DNA from 3 places in the Paenibacillus sp. GP183 genome. Region 1 is predicted to be linked to each of the others. Evidence: riboswitches for the same ligand, from Rfam matches in the RefSeq annotation. Region 1 holds a riboswitch; each other region holds the start of a gene.

Region 1 (6,923 bases):
CTGGTAAGACGGGTTTTGGGTGATCTTAGATAAAATTTTAATGATAACATCGTTTGTATCCAATGTATCTGTAATAATTTGTTCTTCAAATTTTTTATCTTTTAAAGCATTCTCACATTTCTTTATTTGTTGATATGTCCATCCTCCAGGTGTGTCTCCACGTGCAGCCAAACGTTCTTGTAATGTCTCCTCTGAAGCTAATAGACAGAAATGAAAGACGTCCTTGTCAATTGTTTTGAAACCATTGTAAATATATTCGTAATTATCAGCTTTATAGATGGTCATTGGAACTATAAGCTCACTCCTGATTCTAAAAAAGGTTGATACATCATTAAGGCATGATTTTCTGTAACATAATGGTCATCCACTAATTCCTTATTTTCTTTGAACACTCGCCTATAGATGAAATTATGTCTTAAATAACCGCCCCAATATTCCTGTGTAATTTTATGGTCTTTTTCATAGATTTCATAGCTGTACTGTGGTTGAAGAGTGGATTTCCATTCACCAACCAAATGGTCATCCGTTAGGTAGACATTAAGCTGATAAGGTTGCTCAGTTGGATTATAAATTCTTAAATCCAAATAATTATAGGCACATGTTGCGCCGCTGCCGAAGGGCTGACTTCTATTGGAATCCGGAAAAACATCATAACTATGACGATGCCTTTCCGTAATTTCTAAAGGCGTATGCAGAGTCATCCAGTAGATAAGATTGGATAATTGACACAAGCCACCCCCTACTCCGTGTTTAAATCCACCGTAAAATAGGACCATGCCCTCCACATATCCTTTCTTACTGGTAGGACAACCGATCAATTTCCAGTAGGAGAAAGTTTCACCAGGATTAATTATGATTCCATCAATTTTTTGGGCAGCTATTTTGAGGTTTTTAATCTTATTTTGTTGAAGCCACATCTCTACTTCTTTTAATTGCCTAAGCAGTGGGGTCTGATGCTTAAAAGTCGTAAAGGCTAATGGTTTATTCTGAATTTCCTTTGCGAATTTGGTCTGCCCAAAATACCATTCCATGTATCTTTTACATCTATAATATAGGGTCCCTAAGGTTAGTCTTAGTTTTGATCTTTTAATAGGCTTCAAAAGAAACTCCCCTAAAAATATATATTTGTATGTTTACATTATTCAGCTAGAAGTCCATATACTTCATGATCCAAATAGCGTTCTTTATTCAACTCAGCCTGTCTTATCGTTCCTTCATGCTTAAATCCAAGTCTTTCAGGTATAGCCCTGCTTTTCAAGTTCTCTGTACAAGCTCTAATTTCAATTCGGTTTAATCCCAGCACTTTGAATAGATAGTTAATCATACTTTTAACGGAATCAGTCATAATTCCTCGTCCTTGAAACTCTTCTGCAATCCAGTATCCGAGCGATGTTTTCTTGTTATTCCAATCAATCTCGTGGGTGCTTAAACATCCTACAAATTTATTTTTATAAAAAATACCGCTCGTAACGCCACCGTTCTTGGCAAATCGATTCAGTTCAGATTGGATATAAGCTTTCGTATCTTCGAAGTTTGAATGGTAAGCCCAAGGCAGCCACATTGATAAATATTCACGATTCTTGTCTATTTGATTGAAAACTTCTTCAGCATCCCGCACTTCCAGTATTCTTAATTCAATTTCACTGTTTACCACAAAAGTGAACATAGATTCCATCCTCTTTCCCGGTTAATTTAAAGGTCGCCATATTGCTTTACTAGTCGCTTAGGAGCTAAACTTCTCCATGCTTTTAAAATTAATCCTTTTAATTCTTCCGGATCCACATGGTTTAGATTGACATGCATGTAATTTAAGTTTGTAAATGAATCCGGGATTCTGTATGTCTTGGAGTCCATAGTGGTAAATATCATACGATCTTCACCAATTGTCTTGATCGTTAATGTAATTCCATCTTCCTGAATGATAGCAAAAATCTTGTTGTTAATTCGAAATGAGGGTTTGCCCCAATGCTCAACTTCCTTTGATTCTGGTAAGGACAATGCATATTGCCGTACTTTATCAATAGTAATCATGGGAACAACCCTCCTCAATGCTTCTATCCAGCTCTTATTTCCGTTAACTTCAATCATACTTTCCAGTAACCATTTCTTTGATTGTTCATCATTTACTCGATCCAAGTACACCTTAAAATCATGCTCATCTTCTTTTCTTGTTCCAAGACTTTTAAATAGTAATTGCCAAGCCGGATTTACATATGGTCTTGAGGGTTTCCCCTTTGAAAAATCATGGATGTTCATTCTGATATTTCTATTCTTTCTAAATATTACTTCGTTAGCAATTTGTTCGGTTGCCAGTATTTCCAGAAAATCGTTCCCTCTGAATAAATGCAAACAATATCTTGGCAGATCAACATCACTTAATGTCTGGAAGGGCTCTAATCGATGTTCACCCGGGATTGCAACTTTAATATCCCATTCCCCAAAAAAAGCAATTGCTTAATCAAGGTCCTCTCTGAAAATGCAAATATCCATGTCCTTATGTGCTCTTGTCAATTCACCTATGGCTAAATCAATAGTCCATCCGCCAGCGATAAACCACGGTCTATTAAATGATTTCATTAACAACTCAATATGGTTGAGTTCTGCTATATTAATGATAAGTCACCTTCCTGAATCCGCCACCAAACACCTGTACACTCCGGTACAATGCTTGATTGTTCTTTAACAATCCGATCTCCTAACCAATCTCCAAAAAATTCACGACATAATTCCGCGGCTTGTTGGACGGAGTCAAAGTGATAATCTGTCCTAATTGCCTTATGGTTAAATTTATATGTATCTCTAAGCGTCTCATAATATTGATTCAAAAAATCAGGCGGTGTCGGTTCTTCATTTCCAGTGCCTAAGGTTTCTAAAATGATGATTGTCCCGTTCGGTCTTAAAACTCTATGGATTTCTTTCATGATGAGATGTAAATTTTCTTTCCATTCTTGATGATTGGAACTGCACAAATAACAAATACTCCATCCTGCCATGACAATGTCTATACTTTGATCTTCAAGCGGGAGTTGTCTTAAATCAGAAACCGACGTTTTCCAATTGGTTAATCCTCTTTGAGATAATTTGTTTGCCGTTACCTTAAGCATGTCTGCAGCAAAATCAACTGCCACCATGCTTTTAGATTGAGAAGCCACCATACAAGTTAATCTTCCGGTTCCAGCACCGATATCGGCAACGTCTTTATTGTTGAAATCAGCAATCTCAAATATTGTTGTAGATATGTTATTTAAATAGTCTTCCTTGGATACGAGTAAATCGTATTTTGTTGAAATGTATTCATAAATATCATCGTCTCTTAACAATTAAACAACCTCCAATTTTTAAATCATTCTCTAATTCTTTATTCTCGATTGCAAAGCCAAATACCTTTCGCCGCGTTCTTCAGTTTACTGTTTCAGACATCAACCACAGGGTTATATAATAAGTATATATTTATTGCAATTACGAGGAGGCAGCATTATGGAAATTAGAAATTCTTATAAATTGGAACCCATAACTGTGGTGGAACCTGTAACTGCTCCTCAATCCGTTAATAAATACGACTCGGATAAAAAGGAACAATCCCATCGTCATACGGATGAAACCAGCAAAAATAAATCATCCTGGAAATACTACAGCGTGACTCAAATCGTGCTTATGGAAACAAGTGTCCATGATCATCTTGGAAACCATATTAACCTATTTGTATAACCACCTTTGCAACAAAATATAGCAAAATAGAGTCTTTAGAACTGCTTGAACCTACAAGAGCAGTTTTTTTTGACGTTGTCCAGTCCAAATTGGCCCAATAAATTGGTAAAATTAGTACAAAGACATAAATAGGCAGACCATGTTAAAATTAGTAATCTCATGATCTATGAGAAATATCAACTAAGAGGCCGAAGCTTCATATGATGCGCGGGGAACCCATTGTTGTTTGGGGTGAAGCCATGATCCATGGCCGGGCGATTGCTCTTTGACCCGAACCCGTCAGCTAACCTCGCAGGCCGCAAAAAAGAGAGGATGGATTCAATGCGTTTCAGAAAGTCCGTTTTAACCGGTATTCTTGCACTAAGTACGATCATCGGAGCCGGAGCCGCTTCTGCTGCCTCGTATACGGTAAAAAGCAGTGATACCATGTCGCTCATTGCCAATCGCAATGGAATTAGCTTAAGCAGTCTTATTAAAGCTAATCCGCAGATATCCAACCCGAATAACATTTGGCCGGGATTGGTTCTAAACATCCCTGGAGCAAGCTATTCCCCTCCAAGCCCTCCGAAGTCTACGGGCAGTACCACACCGAAGTCAACGGGCAGTACCATATCTGTTTCCTCATATGCGAATCAAGTTGTTTCCTTGGTTAACAAAGAGCGTGCCAATGCAGGACTCAGTGCTTTATCTAGCGACAGCGCATTGTCGTCGATGGCTTTGGCAAAAGCCAAAGATATGTACAACAACAATTATTTCAGCCATACATCCCCTACCTACGGCTCTCCCTTTGCCATGATGACAGCATTTGGCATTAAATATAGCTATGCTGGCGAGAATATTGCCATGGGTCAAAGAACACCGCAGGAAGTTATGACTGCCTGGATGAACAGCGCAGGACATCGTCAAAACATTTTAAGTCCGAATTTCGCTAAAATTGGTGTTGCTTATTACAATGGCGAATGGGTACAGGAATTCACGAAATAAATAGGACAAGCCTTTTCAGGCTGGAAGCGAACAGGCTGTCGAGAAATCGGCAGTCTGTTTGATTTGTCGTGAAACCTTTTCGGCAATCATCACTTTTTCCCGTGATGGACAACGTATGAATGAGTGCGTATAATCGAAATCAATAGAAATTGAATCAAAGAAAGGATGATCCTATCTATGTTAAGCTATCTCAATGGTAAAGAAGCCACTATTTATTTCATTGACGGCCAACTTGTAAGCAGAGGTACGATTAAAGAGGCTGATGATAAGTTCCTGACCTACACAACCTCAATCGAGAGTCATATCATTCCTGTTTCTTCGATTAGAAACATTGTGTTAAACAGTGAAAACAAACCTGTTTCCCATAAAATAGGATTTTAGACGTGTTCCAGTACACGGACCAAACCTACGAAGAAGTCGACTTCAGCCAAGCAGATCAAAGAGATGGTGAGCTGCTTGGCTGTACGTTTGTAAAATGCCTGTTTCGTGGAACTCACTTGGAAGAAGTCACGACAAAGGGATGCAGCTTCATCGAATGTGATTTTACGGGAGCGATGTTTAATGCTTCCATTCATACGGGTTCGGCCTTTACCAATTGCCAATTTCAAGAGGCGAACCTGTTTGTCGCCAAATTTGACGAATGTAAAATGGTAGGCTCTGATTTCACAAAAGCCCAATTGGACGGTATTACGATCCGTGGCGGAGATTGGTCTTATACCAACCTAAGGTATGCCAATTTATCAAAACAGGATTTGCGCGGCATACGCCTGATAGAGGCTGACTTATATGAATGCAACCTGGAAAAAACAGACTTAAGATCTTCTGACCTCACACGTGCGCAGATGGCCAAAGTGAAGCTGCAAGGCGCGGATTTGCGCGGAGCCCTGCTTGATGGCATTGATTTTAAAGCTCTGGACATTAAAGGCGCACGACTGGACATCACACAAGCTGTCCTTTTGGCGAGATCGTTTGGAGCAAAGGTCGAATAGGCTAGAGCCCATTTTCTCAAGACAGGTGCCCTTCTTTCTTCTTCATGCATAGCCTATAGTAGGCTTTCAGAAGAGAGGAGAAATATACCGATGTCGCAAGAAAATCCACCAATTGAGGAAACAGAAACTGCTTTTGATGTGTTTCGGGCTGCTCAGCCGATGCATATGCAACCAGGTTTTCATGGCCAAGTCCCGTACGGTCACGGCCAGTATGGTCATTATACTCCTTATGGACACTATGGGCAGTATGGCCAATTTGGCCAATTTGGCGGTCACCCAGGATACCATTCTTTTGGGTTGCAACCCTGGCAGCAAGGCTACAACCCATGGATGCTTCATCAACCTTGGCAATATCATCATCAATATTATCCAATGCATGGCCATCATGTGCCTTATGGACATCAGCCGCGTGAATAATCGTTCCAACCAAACAAAGGCGCTTCTAATGAGGCGTCTTTTGTCTTTGATCATTCCTTTTGGTTTAAGAGTTTCTTGATCAATAGGGCTCCGCTTTTGATTAATATGAAGTCGCGGATCTCCAGCTTGTACTGCTCCTCCAAACTGAAGGTCACCTTACTTTTGCACAGTCTGGTACTCTTGTTTCGATAAGTATAGCTATTTACCCTTTCCCAATCCTGGACGTTAAAAGGCACCCTCAACACCGCCATCGTCATGTAATGTCATTACATTCATGCAAATTAATCCAATGCCATTACATGGCCATTGTTGCGTTGAATCATGGTTACGGCTTCATCGAAATCTTCGTCTCGGACTTTACCGGAAAGTACATATCTCAAGTCGTTTAGGTTCTCTCGCTTGTTGGTATCGAGATCCCCCACGATCGGTGTCGTATTCGTGATGGCGGCTCCAGCACCCGTATTTATAGCGCCAGACCCTCCCAAGGTCCCCTGTGCAACGGTAAAAGGCGCAATGAACCGTACTCCGTTTAGATGTTCATCACCCGTTTCACCAACCTCCAGCATATCGGCTGCAAGGGTTTGCAGTAAAATTTTTGCATCCTCAGCTTCACTTTCCGTGTTAAAATAAGCTTGAACAGGTCTAGTCATCCGTTTCCCCTCCTTTGCAAGAATGGCAGTACAAAGTCTCTTATACGTTCATTACCCATTAACTAGAAATTTTACACAGCAGACATCGCTTTTTTTAAAAAAACAAATTCGGGAGGAACCATGTCCAGTTTTGATCTGATTTCGGATATCCATCTTGACTTTTGGGTGACTCCCG
Region 2 (6,923 bases), on a different contig from region 1:
TGTTTTGATCACTTCCTTTATCATTAATCCTGCACCGCCGGCTGACGATACATTGGATCAATTAATCGCATTTGGCACCGCGCATAAAAACTCGATTCTTACGGGGGCTTGGATGCAGACGATGGGCACGATGCTGCTTGTTCTGTTCGCCTTCGCCATTGTCCATTTGTCCGGAGCAGCCAATCGCTTTTCCGGTTGGGCCTCCTTCTTCGGAGGGATGCTCCTGATGGTCGTCAGTGTGATCGAAGTGAACTTTTATCTTAATTCCCTCACGAGTACGAGGGAGACGGTTGTGGCCAATATCGATCTGATCAAGTCTACCCAACACCTCTTCTCAGGTGGGGGCGCCGGCCTTGTTTCTTTCGCTGGGTACCGTCATTCTCGGAGCTAAGACTCTCCCACGCCCTTTCGGCTATGCCGCGCTTTTCATTGGGGTCGCTTTTGCCATCATGGGAGTTGTTGCGCTCTACGGCCAATTTCAATATCTGGTCGATTATCTGGCAATGGGGCAAGGACTTTGGTGGTTGCTTGCGGCGATCGTTCTCCTTCTTCGCCAAAGGGGTGAGCAGAATTCCGCACACGGCAATCAATCAGCATAAAAAAATCGGAAATCGAATAGGAGGAGATGGTTAGTCCTGTCCTATCACAACATCTAGTACATGCGAGTTCCCACTAGGCTATGTTGAGGAGCTTGCTTTGCTGCGGCTCCTTTTTAGCTTGTTCATAACACGAGCTACAAGTTACTGAAACAAAGAAAGGATTATCTAATTTTAAAATAGAAGGATATCAAAAACCCAATATATCATAAGGAGGATTAAGATGGATTTGAAAATACATAGTGATTTTTCTAAAGCTAATCTGGACGAGATGAGAGGAATTTATAACTCGGTTGGTTGGATAAGACACACAAATGATATTATTAAACAAATTTATGAAGCAAGTAATGTTATTGCAATAGCTACAATTAATGGTCAAACTGTTGGATTGGGTAGAGCAATTTCAGATGGAGTTTTTAATGCTGCAATTTATGATGTTGTCGTCCACATAGAATTTCAGAAGCAAGGAATAGCAAAAAAGATTATAAATAATTTACTTGAAAATCTCTGTCATGTCTCATGCGTTCATTTAATTTCAACTACTGGAAATGAAGACTTTTACCGAAAGCTTGGATTTAAAAAAGTGAGAACGGGAATGGCGAGGTATTTAAATCAAATTCTTAGTAATGAGTACCTAGAATAAGTAAGGCTACAATTATTGCAGTAACGGGAAAAGAAAGTAGATGAGTTTGCCGTACTTTTTTCGTTTGTTGAAGTAACGGGCAGTATAACTCCACTGCTGCTTTCATTAATTAGGAAGAACGTGAGAACACCAAGGGGAATAAGAAAAAAAGTTGGTAGAGTTGTTAGTAACATATTAAAATTGGATTAAATAATAATTTGAAGGAGGGTTTCTTTGAGAAAAACGGCTTTGTTTTTAACTTTCTTAATAATAACTACGTTTTTATTTGGGTGTAGAGACACGGAAAACCAGCAATTTACGGAAAATGCAAAAACCGCAAAGACATATATAGAAAATGAAGGTTACAAAGTTTTATCATATGAAGGTTCTGTTTCGACTTACGTTCTAACAAAAGATTTAGTCAAAACATTGCCTTATTCAATGTACTGGACAATCCCAGGAAACAACCCTGAAAATGTATATGGAAAAACGGTGGAGGTTGAAAAATTTATAGTTAAAAACCACCCTTTGGATAACTACAAAAGTGGTAACACGAAAGCCAAAGGAAAAACGGAAGTTTATGTGCACCTAGCGGGTGGGAATGTTGTCGCTGGCACATCTTTCCCAGTTATGGATACACAATTAACGGGTGGCTATTGGAATATTAATGGTAAGACAAGAGATTAAAACAGTTATTGAATGATTGAACTAACGGAAACGATAGATCAATAACAAGATACAGCAGGCCACCGACAATAATCACGGTAGCCTGCTGTGCTAACAGACACTTTTTTTGAGCAGGGATATTCTTTGGGAGGACAAGGGGCTTTATGCTTGGGTAAAGCCCATTAACAACGGTATTAAACATTTTTGGTAATTTACTTGGTTCCCGGCGCTGGCATATCCACTCCCTGGACATGATGATTATGGCCATCATCTGTTGTAGTGTAAAAATCATAGTAATGGACATGCATACCGTTCCCAACCGGAATCGCGGGTCCAGAATGTGCTTTGTAATAGTGCTTGTGTCCATTTTCAAACATTACGTAACCTTCCGTGAAATGAATATGTCCTCCGTCAGCCGTCAGAATAGGTGGGGAGGTTACATCCAAACATTGGTGAACGTGTCCTTGGGCAACGGAAGTGTAATCAACTGACCCATGATTATGCTCCGGAACAAAACCAGGCACAAAAGTATCTTTGGTAACCGCCATTATTCAACACCCGCCTAATCACTTTTGTGCCTATTATATTCCGATTTACATGTCCTCGTCACCGGTTCTTCCCTGATAAGCGTTGCGTGCGGGTAACTCCCGTTAACCGTCTTAAACCCCTAAAAAAAATGATAATGGCCGCATCCTGAATCGGTATTGCATCACCAGTCGTACAGCGTATGAAATGTGTATGTCCGTCAGGTATGGGAAACACCTATCACGACGCCACGGTCAGCCGCCTATTTAATCGTTAGTTTGTTAAGCTAACGGAAAACGATAGCTCAATAAAGGACATGTACACAAAACACCATGTGCAAAACAGGAGCTGCGCCAACGTAGCTCCTGTTCAGTTAGGATATATAAAGTTGTTTAAATATGGTCGAAAAAATGCCCGACGATTTCATGAAAGAAGATCTTTCTGAACCAATAGGGAATGCGCTATTTATTCAACTCCGTCCGGAAATTGTTTCTCGTAATACTTGTCGCCCTTGTGTTTGAGATCGTCGATGGTTTGCTCTAGCGTTGAGATGATTTGCTCTTTCATCTGTCTCACGGTTTCGTAGAACGCCACTTCCTGATCACCTATTGGCTTGATACCAGCAATGGCTTGAGCCGCTACTAGCTTTCGGTGATGTTCCTCAAATTCATCCAGCGATTTGATCACGTGTTTGGTATAAAGTACGATATCTTTGTTTTTATCGGGAATTTCTATCTCCAATATTTCAATCGTTGTTTGATCATGGCTCAATCACTTGCCCTTCGCTAAAGTTATTTTTTGTTAGAAGTGTTAACGCCGTTGATAGTTAAATTCTTCCTATCATAAAAAAATCCTTCTTTTTAAAGCCATTTTTGTACTTCTCGAAATAAAACGCGAGATGATGGAGATGCTGTAATGCGGTTCCTTGCAAACTTGAGAAGCACACCCCTATTTTTCAATTATTAGTTTTTCACTGACTCAATTTTCATGACTTCAACCGGTTCTTTGTTCGATGGGTGAAGTACGTTTTTGATAATATCCATTAGCGGATAGCCTGTTAATGTTTGAGTCAACTCTGGAACTGAGGACATCATTTTTGTGATGTCCGAAGTGATTTTATTTATACCGGAAGTTGCACCATCCTGCGAGATAACGGTAATTTTGTCCACATTAGTTAGTGGCTGTGCAATGCGTTCTGCAAGCTCAGGTAAGATCCTCAGCATTTCGACGACTAATGCTTGTTGTGTATATTCCTTGTAAGCCTCAGCTTTTTTCTCTAATGCTTCCGCTTCAGAAAGACCAGCCATCTTAATGACCTCTGCTTCAGCTTTACCTTTGGCGAGCGTTGCTAATGCATCCGCGTCTCCACGTTTTATTGTGGTTTCTGCTTCTGCTTCCGCTTGAAGAATAGCTTGTGCTTTATCACCTTCTGCACGAAGCACAGCAGCCTGTTTATCTGCTTCTCAGGTTTAATTATGGTTGCCTGTAATTCTTTTTCCTTCAACTCAATCTCAGCATCACGTACCTTGGCATTTGCTTCAGCTTCTAATTGATTAATGCGGACTTTCTCAGTGATAATTTGCTGTTGTAGCTTGGATTGCTGCAACTCATACGCAAGGTCCGCTTGTGCCCGCTTTGCTTCTACTTCCAACTTGAATTCAGCTTGCTTCACTTCAAGCTCTTTCTGATGTTCGGATTCTTTGGTTTTTGAAGCAGATTCAGCTTCAATTCGTTCTTGGTGTGCGCTAGCTTGTGCAATGGCTGCTGCTTTATCTGCTTCAGCTTTGTTAATTGCAACGTCCCTCTCATTCTGGGTACGTGATATAGCGGCTTCTTTCTTAACTCTTTCAATTTCTGGAACCCCTAAATTATCTATATACCCAAGTTTATCCATTACCCTCTTAATAGTGAAGCTTACGACTTCCAACCCCATTTTATCTAAATCCTCCGAACACGTCTGACGCATTTTACTGTTAATTTCCTCAGGGTTTTTCAATATTGAGGAAACCTCCAATTGTCCCACAATACCACGAAGGTGCCCTTCTATGGAGTGCAAGATGATATTTTCTCGCTCAGTATCGGGTCTGTCCAGAAACTGCTCACTTGCAGTGAGGATTGCTGTAGGATCACTTTTGATTTTGATCTGTGCAACTGCTTCAATATTGAGTGCAATACCTTGTTTGGAGAACATCGATTGTTGTGGAACTACATCAAAACTCATAAGCATCATTGATATTGTTTTAGAGTTTTGTAAACCGGGCATTACAAACAGGCCTCCACCCTGTATAACTCGTTTCCCCCCAAGACCATAGACGATTAACGCTTGGTTTGGAGGGACTTTTTTATAGGCATTAATCATACTGGATAAGAGCAATAAAACGACAACTACAATGGCACCGATAATATAAATAACAACCATAGTACATGCACCTCTTTTTTGGAGTTAGAATTCATTGTTCTCAAACTTAGAAACTACTGCAATCCCTTTTTCAATTTTCAAAATAACCACTTTTGTACCTTTAGGGATTATCTGTCCATCTTGTTCCTTCACACCAATAGAGCGTGTCGTTCCATTTAAAATAAATTTCATTTCACCAATGCTTTCTATTTGAACTGGAATACTTATCGTACCTAGTGTTCCGGCAAGTTGGTAATCCATTTCCTTCATCACACTCTCATCGCGCAATAATACTTTAGATAAGAAAATGAACAATAATGCAGCAATAATAAAACCGGTGATAGTGGCGATGAAAATAATTAGTATTCCGCCGATAAAACTATTATTGAGAAGGATATAACCCATTCCTCCGAACCCAGTAAGGAATGCAAGAATGGTTGAAAGATTGAGCGGCGAGTGACCTGCATGAAAATCAGTAGAGTGGTTACCCAAATGGACATTCAAATGATGGCCACCGTGTCCCCCAAAAAAGCTTGTAATCAAGGTGAGAATCAGCCCTACCCAAAAACTTATGATATACAAGGTAAGCATAAACATATATCACCTCTCTTTTCGTTAGACGGTACGTTCTGTTGCGAAATGATTCTGACTTAACATATGGTACTGCAATTCAATCAAACCAATAATCATGACCATCCCAATGTCTTGATTATGAATCCGATTATTTGGCATCTAGCATTAAAAAAACCACAGAAGCACATGGCTCTCCGTGGTGAATGATAGTTGATCATGGCGGTCATCCTCTCTCATTCAACGCTTACGAGGTTAGCTGACGGATTAGGGCAACGAGATTGCCCTACCACCAGGCAAATAAATATCTGCTTGATGGATTCACCCCATACGATAACCAAAAGTTATCGTCAATGGTTCCCCCGTTCCTTATCAGGATTCAGCGATTTAGGAACAGTATTTAATTGATGAATTGAATAATACTCCTACTTGTAAATAATGTAAAATCGGATGTTAAATGAATTGATGACAATATAAAGATAATAGTTAAAGTGAAGGCGCATACAACACTGTTTTTCTTTCACTATCTAGAGTTTTATCAGGAATTCTCTATATTTTATGATTGAACTATAGGGGATCGATAGCTCAATAAAAATACCACAGCAGGCTACCGCAAATTTAATCACGGTAGCCTGCTACGCTAACGGGCAGTATAGTTCCACTGCAACATTAGTTAGCGAGCTTTCGTTACTTAGGGTAAAGAACGTGAGAACACCAAGGGGAATAAGAAAATCAAGTAACACATTAAAATTGGATTAAATAATAATTTGAAGGAGGGTTTCTTTGAGAAAAACGGCTTTGTTTTTAACTTTCTTAATAATAACTACATTTTTATTTGGGTGTAGAGCCACTGAAAACCAGCAATTTACGGAAAATGCAAAAACCGCAAAGACATATATAGAAAATGAAGGTTACAAAGTTTTATCGTATGAAGGTTCTGTTTGGACTTACGTTCTAACAAAAGATTTAGTCAAAACATTGCCTTATTCAATGTACTGGACACTCCCAGGAAACAACCCTGAAAATGTATATGGAAAAACAGTGGAAGTAGAAAAATTTATAGTTAAAAACCACCCTTTGGATAATTACAAAAGTGGTAACACGAAAGCCAAAGGAAAAACGGAAGTTTATGTGCACCTAGCGGGTGGGAATGTTGTCGCTGGCACATCTTTCCCAGTTATGGATGCAAAATTAACGGGTGGTTATTGGAATATTAATGGTAAGACAAGCGATTAAAACAGTTACTTTCATATTGAATCATTCAACTAACGAAGAACTATAGCTGAGGAGCTTGCTACGTGGCAGCTCCTTTTTCGTTTGTTGACGAACGGGCAGGATAGTTACTTCAATAACATTAGATAAGTCATCTTTACAAAATTCTGGTCGTGAAAAAGATTGCTCTTAAAGGAGGTGTATGATACAATACGTATCATTATGAAGGGAGTTGATTTCTTATACCAAAAGAAGTGGCCTGAAGGTTACCCTTCCCTGACATCAGAGCGCAGAATTAATTCGCAATGTATTTCGTCTGATCAATATTGATTTT
Region 3 (6,923 bases), 2.9 Mb from region 1:
GCATCATTGCGAATCAAGGCGTCCAGGTCGAAGCGACCGCGATTGAGCGAATCGAGGATGCCGAGGGAACGATTCTTTATCAGGGAGCGCCGACACAAACCAAGGTGACGGAACCCGCTCCAGCCTATGTCCTGACTAATCTAATGGAAGGCGTGTTTGAAGAAGGGGGAACCGGAAGCCGGGTTTCCAGTATTATCAAACGGCCGATCGCCGGAAAGACAGGATCAACCGATACGGATGCCTGGATGGTCGGGTTCACGCCTGAGCTCTCCACAGCGGTTTGGACCGGCTATGATAAAAACAAAATCATCGGCAATGCAGAATCTCATTTAGCCGCACCTATCTTTGCCGAATTCACCGAGCGCTCACTGGAAGCCATCCCGCCCAAGCTGTTTCCCATCCCAGAGGGAGTCGTCAATGTATATATTGATCCGGCAAGCGGGAAACTGGCCAATGCGGATTGCCCGAATTCCCGAATGGAAGCTTTCCTGGCAGGCACTGAACCTACGGCATACTGTACGGATAGAAATGCTGCGCCTCAAACAAGCGAGACAAAACCGACATCGCCCAAGGGTAAAAACGGAACCTGGTGGGAGGATCTGAAGCGTTGGTGGAATAACTGATCAGGAAACACAAAAAGGCAGAACTAAGCGCGCCTTAGTCTGCCTTTTTGCTGTCCTAGTATATGGGTAACATACACTAGTGACCAGTATACTCGCTTCCGATTAGGGTCACAATGCATGACACATAATCTCCATAATTTCAGGAAAGGCCAGCTTTTAGAGCTTCATCCGAGCGGTTCCACCAGTCTTCATTGTGATCGATGAGCTGTTTTTTCAATGCCGCTTTCTCGGTTTCGTCCAATCCATCCAGCACGATTCGGCGTTTCATCGCTTGATCCATCTTGTTGACATGATCGGCGAGAATTTTCCATCCCCGTCTGGCTTCGGTATCCACCAGCATTTCACAAGCCGTTACTCCCGCATAGTAAGAGCCTTCCTCCGTACGATCCACGGCCACCCACACGATCCAGCATTTTCGCCCATTTGGGACATCCTCTTTGTTCGCTGAAAATTTGATCCCCTTTTCCACCCGGCTCTTCGCATGCAGCGCTCCCATATCCAGATACGCTTCACCCTCGTCGATAATCACGCTGGACACATTGCTCAGATCGATAGCTCCCGCCCCAAATCCCTTGTGATTGACCTTCGAGCTGATGATATTGAGGGCGATCTTCTTTTTATCTGAATCCATTTCGGCACCTTCCTATAGATAGGACATAATGTAGCTCTTCTTTATTTTAACTAATGTCCTCTCCTCATTTCCACCTAAAATGAAAAAAAAACTGATTTTCGATTTCTTCCCAGAAATAATCCCAGACAAGCATACATATACATCCTTTAGATGCTTGTCAATACGGGGTGAAAAATCATGAGACCATTATTCAAAAGCCGCAGCTTTCATTGGACGCTCGCCTTACTTTTTGCCGCAGGGGCCGCTCTTCTTTCGGAGTCTCTGCTGCCTCACCGTGCTTCGCTGATCGGAACTTCTCTCCTTCACGAGAAGCCGTATGCCCCCGCACAGGACATGCAGTCAGATCCCAATCTACTGTTTGAGATTCCTGCGCCTAAGCCGTTAAGCAATCGGATCGTAGAATATCATTTGAACGTGCAATATTTGCCGGATTCCAAAGAGCTTCTCGGGCAGCAAACCTTGACTTGGAAAAATCCAGGCTCCCTTCCGGTGGGAGAGCTGTACCTTCATCTGTATCCCAATGCTTTTGAATCCAAAGACACCACCTTTATGCAGGAATCCGGCGGCAAGCTGAGGCAGGATAAGTCCCAGAGCAATAACCATGGAAGCATGCGCCTTCTATCTGTAAAAACCCTTGAAGATCAAGATTTAACGAGGCGGATTGAATTTGTGCAGCCTGATGATGGTAATCAGAACGATCACACTTTGCTCAAGATCATTTTGCCCCAAGCCGTTAATCCTAATGAAAAGATCACGATCAAAACCGAGTTCAAGGTTGAACTCCCTGTTGCTTTTGCACGCATGGGTTACGTCGGGGACTTCGTCATGGCCGGACAATGGTTTCCCAAAGTCGCCGTCTATGAACCGGTTGGAACGCGTGGTCGAACTGCAGAGGGTTGGAACCTGCACCAATATCATGGCAATTCGGAGTTCTATGCTGATTTTGGCATCTATGATGTGAAGATCAAGGTTCCTTCCAGCTATACCGTGGCCGCAACCGGATTTCCGATTAAGTCGCCTGTCGATGATGGCAAAGTGAAATCCTATCAGTTTTATGCAGATGATGTGCATGACTTCGCCTGGTCCGCATCGCCGCACTTCAAATATTATGAAGAGCCCTTTTCCGCACCGCAGGTTCCAGGGGTCAAAATCAAGCTGTATCTGGATCCCAAGCATGATGCGCTCAAAAACCGTTATATGTATGCCGCCAAAAAGGCTCTCTCCCGCTACAGCCAATGGTATGGAAGCTATCCTTATTCCACTCTGTCCATTGTGGTTCCTCCCGAAGGGGGCAATGGAACCGGCGGAATGGAATATCCTACGCTTATTACAGCATGGGGTGTGAGTGAGGAAACGCCCGATCTGGAGCTGGAGCGAGTTGTCGTACATGAAATCGGCCATCAATTTTTTTATGGCATGGTCGCTTCTAACGAATTCGAGGAGGCATGGCTCGATGAGGGCTTCACCACTTATGCAGAGGACAAAATCATGGAGTCTGATTTCGGGTTAATTGCCAACCTGCCTATTGAAGCCAGCTACATGACCTCACCTGAAGCGTTGAAGCTTAATGCCTGGGATTACAGGAACCATAGTGAGTATGCGGATAATGTGTATACGAGAGCCAAGCTTGTCCTAAAGGCCATTGAACGCCAGGTAGGTTCAAATACAATGGATCGTGTTATGAAATCCTACTTCAACCGCTGGAAATTCAAGCATCCGTCCTCTTCAGATTTTCAAAAGACACTGGAGGATGTCACCAAGAGCAATTGGAGCGAGTTTTTCAATCAATATGTATATGGCAGCATGATGGTTGATTATGCAGTTGACAGTATCAAGTCGAAGCTGGTGAAAGGAAGCGGCAGCCCTTCCTATGAAAGCACTATCCTGGTGACCAGATTAGGCGGCGTGTCTCCTTCGGTCCCCATTCATTTTCACTTTGCCGACGGCACTGTGTTAGACAAGGTTTGGGATGGAAAAGAAGCCAGTATTGAATATAAGCTTACGCACGGGGCTCCGGTAGATTGGGTAAAGATAGATCCTGCATATACCTTGGTACTGGAAAATAAACATATCAACAATTATATGAAGACAACCGTCGATGAGAAGTGGAAAATACGTCTTCATCTGGGCTTTGCACAGCTTCTGGAAACTCTGCTCAGTTGGATTGCTTGGTAAATTACGAAGTCAGTTTTGCTAAAGCAAAACTCAAGATTATGCTTACGAAGTCAGTTTTGCTAAAGCAAAACTCAAGATTATGCTTACGAAGTCAGTTTTGCTAAAGCAAAACTCAAGATTATGCTTACGAAGTCAGTTTTGCTAAAGCAAAACTCTAAGGAGGACCTCTCATGAGGCGTTATTTGAAGTCGGGCTTTACCATGGCGCTCCATCAACCATTTGCTGTCATCCTTATGTTTCTTTACCAAGCCGGTTGGGGAGTTTTGCTCTATAAAATGATTCAATCCATCCTATTGCCGCTGATGCACCGCTATCCCGGGGCCGAACAGCCCGCCTTTGCGCTTAAACTATTCTTGGCAGAGAGCCAGTTTCAGCTGTTCAAAACAGATCTGATACAACCTTACATATGGTGGCTGGCTTCCCTGTTTGTGCTTCGAATGCTCGTCACACCGCTGCTGAATGCGGGGATTTATTACTCTCTGGCCCATCCGGAACTTAACGCCGGTTACCGTTTTGTAAAAGGTATCCGTGAGCTGTCCCTTCGCTTCTTTCTCGCTTATATCGTGCAAATCAGCCTGACATTAACGCCGCTCTTTTGGCTCGTGCCTAAATTCCAGACATCCTGGTCCACGCAAAGCTCATACGTTTCCGCTCTTACGGCTATAATGCCATGGCTGATCGCATACCTTTTTTATAGCTATTTGCTGCGGCTTTGCTTTACTTATATCCAGTTTACGCAAGTAAGCCGAGTCCCGCTTCTGTCCTCATTTTCGATTTTGCTGCGCCATGGAGGACTGATTCTTATGATCGGAATCATATTGCTTATTTTCTCGGGACTTTTGACTGGTACGGTTATGACAGCAGCCTACATATGGACTGGATTTATCGCTCTCCTGATTTATCAGCTTTATCCATTTTGCAACATGTTTCTACAAATTTGGAGCCTATCTGCTCAATTCCAGCTTTGGTCCTCCAAGAATAACATGCAATAATCAGGCTGATTTGATCTATTTTCAATAAATTTTTGACCAGCTCCCTTAGCTAAGGGAGCTTTTTTTGTGACAAAATTGTGAACTTTATTTCATATTTTTAAAAAAATCCGTTGTTTGGGGAGGATAAAGTGTTTCAAACCGAGAATATGTGGATCTAGCACTAAAAAACTACATAATTTGCCGAGTTCTCGACAAAAATCGGGAAACGGGGGAACCACTCTGGGTGAATTGATCTCGCAATACAGGGATCATAGGGAAACCTTCAACCGAACCCTTCAGCTAACCTCGTAGGCACCGGAAGGAGTTCAACTGTTGAAGAAGATTATTGTTCTTGGTTTGAGCTTAGTTTTGTTTTTGAGTTTGGGCGTTGGAAGCGCATTTGCACAATCGAAGCTTGAAAAAACGGCAGAGGATTTAATCGGAACCCCCTACAAATGGGCAGGCACCACGAAAAAAGGTTTTGATTGCTCCGGTTTTACCTCTTATGTCTTCGATCAATTGGGCATCGATCTTCCTCACTCATCTAAAGCACAAAGCTATGAAGGCAGCAAGGTAGCGAAGTCAGATCTTCGTGCCGGCGACCTTGTATTCTTCAACACCGACGGCAGAGGTATTTCCCATGTAGGCATCTACCTTGGAGATGGAGTTTTTATTCATTCCGCTACTGACCATGGTGTTACAAAGAACAAGCTTAGTGAGTCCTATTACGCTAAGCGGTATGTAACAGCCGTCCGTATTATGAGCGACGATACATACAATCAACTAACAGCTGAATCCCAGTAATAAACACCTGATAACACATGAATAAAGCCTTCTCATGGTCCCAGCTTGATATTAAGCGGCGTGAGGAGGCTTTATTCTTTCGAAGAATATAATGAGTTGAATAAATTGTTGTAATTCAGCGAATTTTGTAGTCATCAGAACCGGGAAAGCTAACTCTTCAGCGTCTTAATCTAATAGAGGAACAGTTTAAGCGAATGAAAAAATAGAAAGCTATCAATATATGTGGTATGGTTGATCATTCCTCATCGGATTCGACATAGCGCTGCAGCGCTGCCATTTTATTTTCCCAGAATCGCTCGTAATAATCGAGCCACTTCTTCAGCTCGAGCAGCGGCTCCGGCTGCAGGCGGTAGCGCGTCTCGCGACCGACTTTTCTGCTTTTGACGAGCCCCGCATCCGACAGAATACGCAGATGTTTGGACACAGCCGTGCGAGTCATCGGAAAGTGGCCGGTAATAGCCGTAACCGGCATTTCTTGGTCAACAAGCAGTCTCAGCAGACTGCGGCGCGTTTGATCGGCGATGGCCTGAAAGACATCGGGTTTGGGTGCTGTGGCAGCCATCTCAAGCCTCAACGTAAGCGGCCAGCTTTTTTTGTAGCCCTATCCAGCCTTGGAACATTCTCTCGCGGACAAGCTGATGCGTTTCTCCGAATTCGGTGAGCTTGTCGGTATCCCAGCCGGAATGAATAAAGGTAAACTCCGTTTTGCCGTCCAACTCCGTTAATTCGAAAGTAAGCGACCAATCCTTACCCCATTCAAAAGAAAGCCGATTCGGAGGATCAATTACAGTTACTTTGCAGGGAGAATTGCCAAATGGACCCGCATTCAAATGAAATTCAAATCCGGCTACAGGTTGAAAATCATTCGGCATAAACCATGCGGCAATCCCTTCAGAGGTCGCAACCGCGTTCCATACCTTCTGAATAGGAGCATTGAGCACCAGCGTCTGGCGGATATCCGATATTGTGCTCTGGTTGCTATTTTCCATCTTATTCACTCCAATTTTTATAGTTTTTTTATTTCGCTGTCTTCACTTTATCCTTAGGGCGAAAACGCAAGGCGGACCACATATCATCGACAGCTATATTACTGACAGGCCGGTAAGGCGTTTTATTTTGCACCAATTCCGCTAAACTATCCCGGTTAATATCCGGTTTGAATTTACCGCTTTGCTTCGGATAAGTGATCCAAAACAGCGCATCTTCGTTTAAAAAAGGAATGGCTTTCAACATCATTTCCTCGGCTTCCCGGGCATTATTCACAAATAGCTGAATAAACTCATACTTTCCTTCCAGCGTTTCACCCGTTTCAATTCCAAGGAGATACCCTGCAGGCGCACCCAGTACGATTGCTCGTCCTTCTTTGTAACGCAGTTTTTTCAGCAAATCTTCCATGCGGTTAAGCACCTCCTGATGTGAAACCTTTTGGTTTCGCCTTTGATTATATGACACCATCTGGTTTCGTGTCAATCTCTCATCTTAAATATTTTGAATGCTCTAATCTATGATAAACTATTAAAAAAGCTACTATAATTCAGCAAGGAGATTAATCATAATGAAGCTGGTATCCTGGAATGTGAATGGTTTAAGAGCGTGTGTGAACAAAGGATTTAACGATTATTTCAAAGAAGCGGGAGCGGATATATTCTGTATTCAAGAGACGAAGCTGCAAGAAGGCCAAATTAATCTGGAGCAGCACGGAGAATATAAGCAGTATTG

The links. A riboswitch is a leader RNA that binds a small molecule or an ion and turns the genes downstream of it on or off. The one in region 1 is predicted to bind cyclic di-AMP.
Region 2: another riboswitch for cyclic di-AMP. It lies ahead of BLV33_RS27610 (NfeD family protein); the one in region 1 lies ahead of BLV33_RS01935 (CAP domain-containing protein).
Region 3: another riboswitch for cyclic di-AMP. It lies ahead of BLV33_RS16310 (C40 family peptidase); the one in region 1 lies ahead of BLV33_RS01935 (CAP domain-containing protein).

What each region holds. Positions count from the first base shown of each region.
Region 1 is NZ_FNSW01000001.1:392,955-399,877, reverse strand. Features, by position in the region: gene BLV33_RS01965 (hypothetical protein) at 1-285, opposite strand, end outside; gene BLV33_RS01960 (VanW family protein) at 291-1,100, opposite strand; gene BLV33_RS01955 (GNAT family N-acetyltransferase) at 1,139-1,666, opposite strand; gene BLV33_RS29775 (MmcQ/YjbR family DNA-binding protein) at 1,693-2,256, opposite strand; gene BLV33_RS30560 (nucleotidyltransferase domain-containing protein) at 2,455-2,577, opposite strand; gene BLV33_RS01945 (class I SAM-dependent methyltransferase) at 2,604-3,320, opposite strand; gene BLV33_RS01940 (hypothetical protein) at 3,478-3,708, shown strand; cyclic di-AMP (ydaO/yuaA leader) riboswitch at 3,885-4,022, shown strand; gene BLV33_RS01935 (CAP domain-containing protein) at 4,030-4,692, shown strand; gene BLV33_RS01930 (hypothetical protein) at 4,870-5,073, shown strand; gene BLV33_RS01925 (pentapeptide repeat-containing protein) at 5,076-5,681, shown strand; gene BLV33_RS01920 (hypothetical protein) at 5,698-6,111, opposite strand; gene BLV33_RS01915 (hypothetical protein) at 6,380-6,748, opposite strand; gene BLV33_RS01910 (metallophosphoesterase family protein) at 6,869-6,923, shown strand, end outside.
Region 2 is NZ_FNSW01000002.1:196,818-203,740, reverse strand. Features, by position in the region: gene BLV33_RS27650 (hypothetical protein) at 1-391, shown strand, start outside; gene BLV33_RS27645 (hypothetical protein) at 354-599, shown strand; gene BLV33_RS27640 (GNAT family N-acetyltransferase) at 820-1,239, shown strand; gene BLV33_RS27635 (hypothetical protein) at 1,453-1,905, shown strand; gene BLV33_RS27630 (YmaF family protein) at 2,097-2,435, opposite strand; gene BLV33_RS27625 (hypothetical protein) at 2,875-3,180, opposite strand; gene BLV33_RS27620 (flotillin domain-containing protein) at 3,372-3,851, opposite strand; gene BLV33_RS27615 (flotillin family protein) at 3,782-4,828, opposite strand; gene BLV33_RS27610 (NfeD family protein) at 4,853-5,404, opposite strand; cyclic di-AMP (ydaO/yuaA leader) riboswitch at 5,606-5,772, opposite strand; gene BLV33_RS27605 (hypothetical protein) at 6,161-6,613, shown strand.
Region 3 is NZ_FNSW01000001.1:3,300,355-3,307,277, forward strand. Features, by position in the region: gene BLV33_RS16290 (transglycosylase domain-containing protein) at 1-623, shown strand, start outside; gene BLV33_RS16295 (YwhD family protein) at 763-1,254, opposite strand; gene BLV33_RS16300 (M1 family metallopeptidase) at 1,432-3,429, shown strand; gene BLV33_RS16305 (hypothetical protein) at 3,600-4,421, shown strand; cyclic di-AMP (ydaO/yuaA leader) riboswitch at 4,590-4,730, shown strand; gene BLV33_RS16310 (C40 family peptidase) at 4,731-5,204, shown strand; gene BLV33_RS16315 (ArsR/SmtB family transcription factor) at 5,440-5,766, opposite strand; gene BLV33_RS16320 (SRPBCC family protein) at 5,768-6,193, opposite strand; gene BLV33_RS16325 (hypothetical protein) at 6,222-6,599, opposite strand; gene BLV33_RS16330 (exodeoxyribonuclease III) at 6,760-6,923, shown strand, end outside.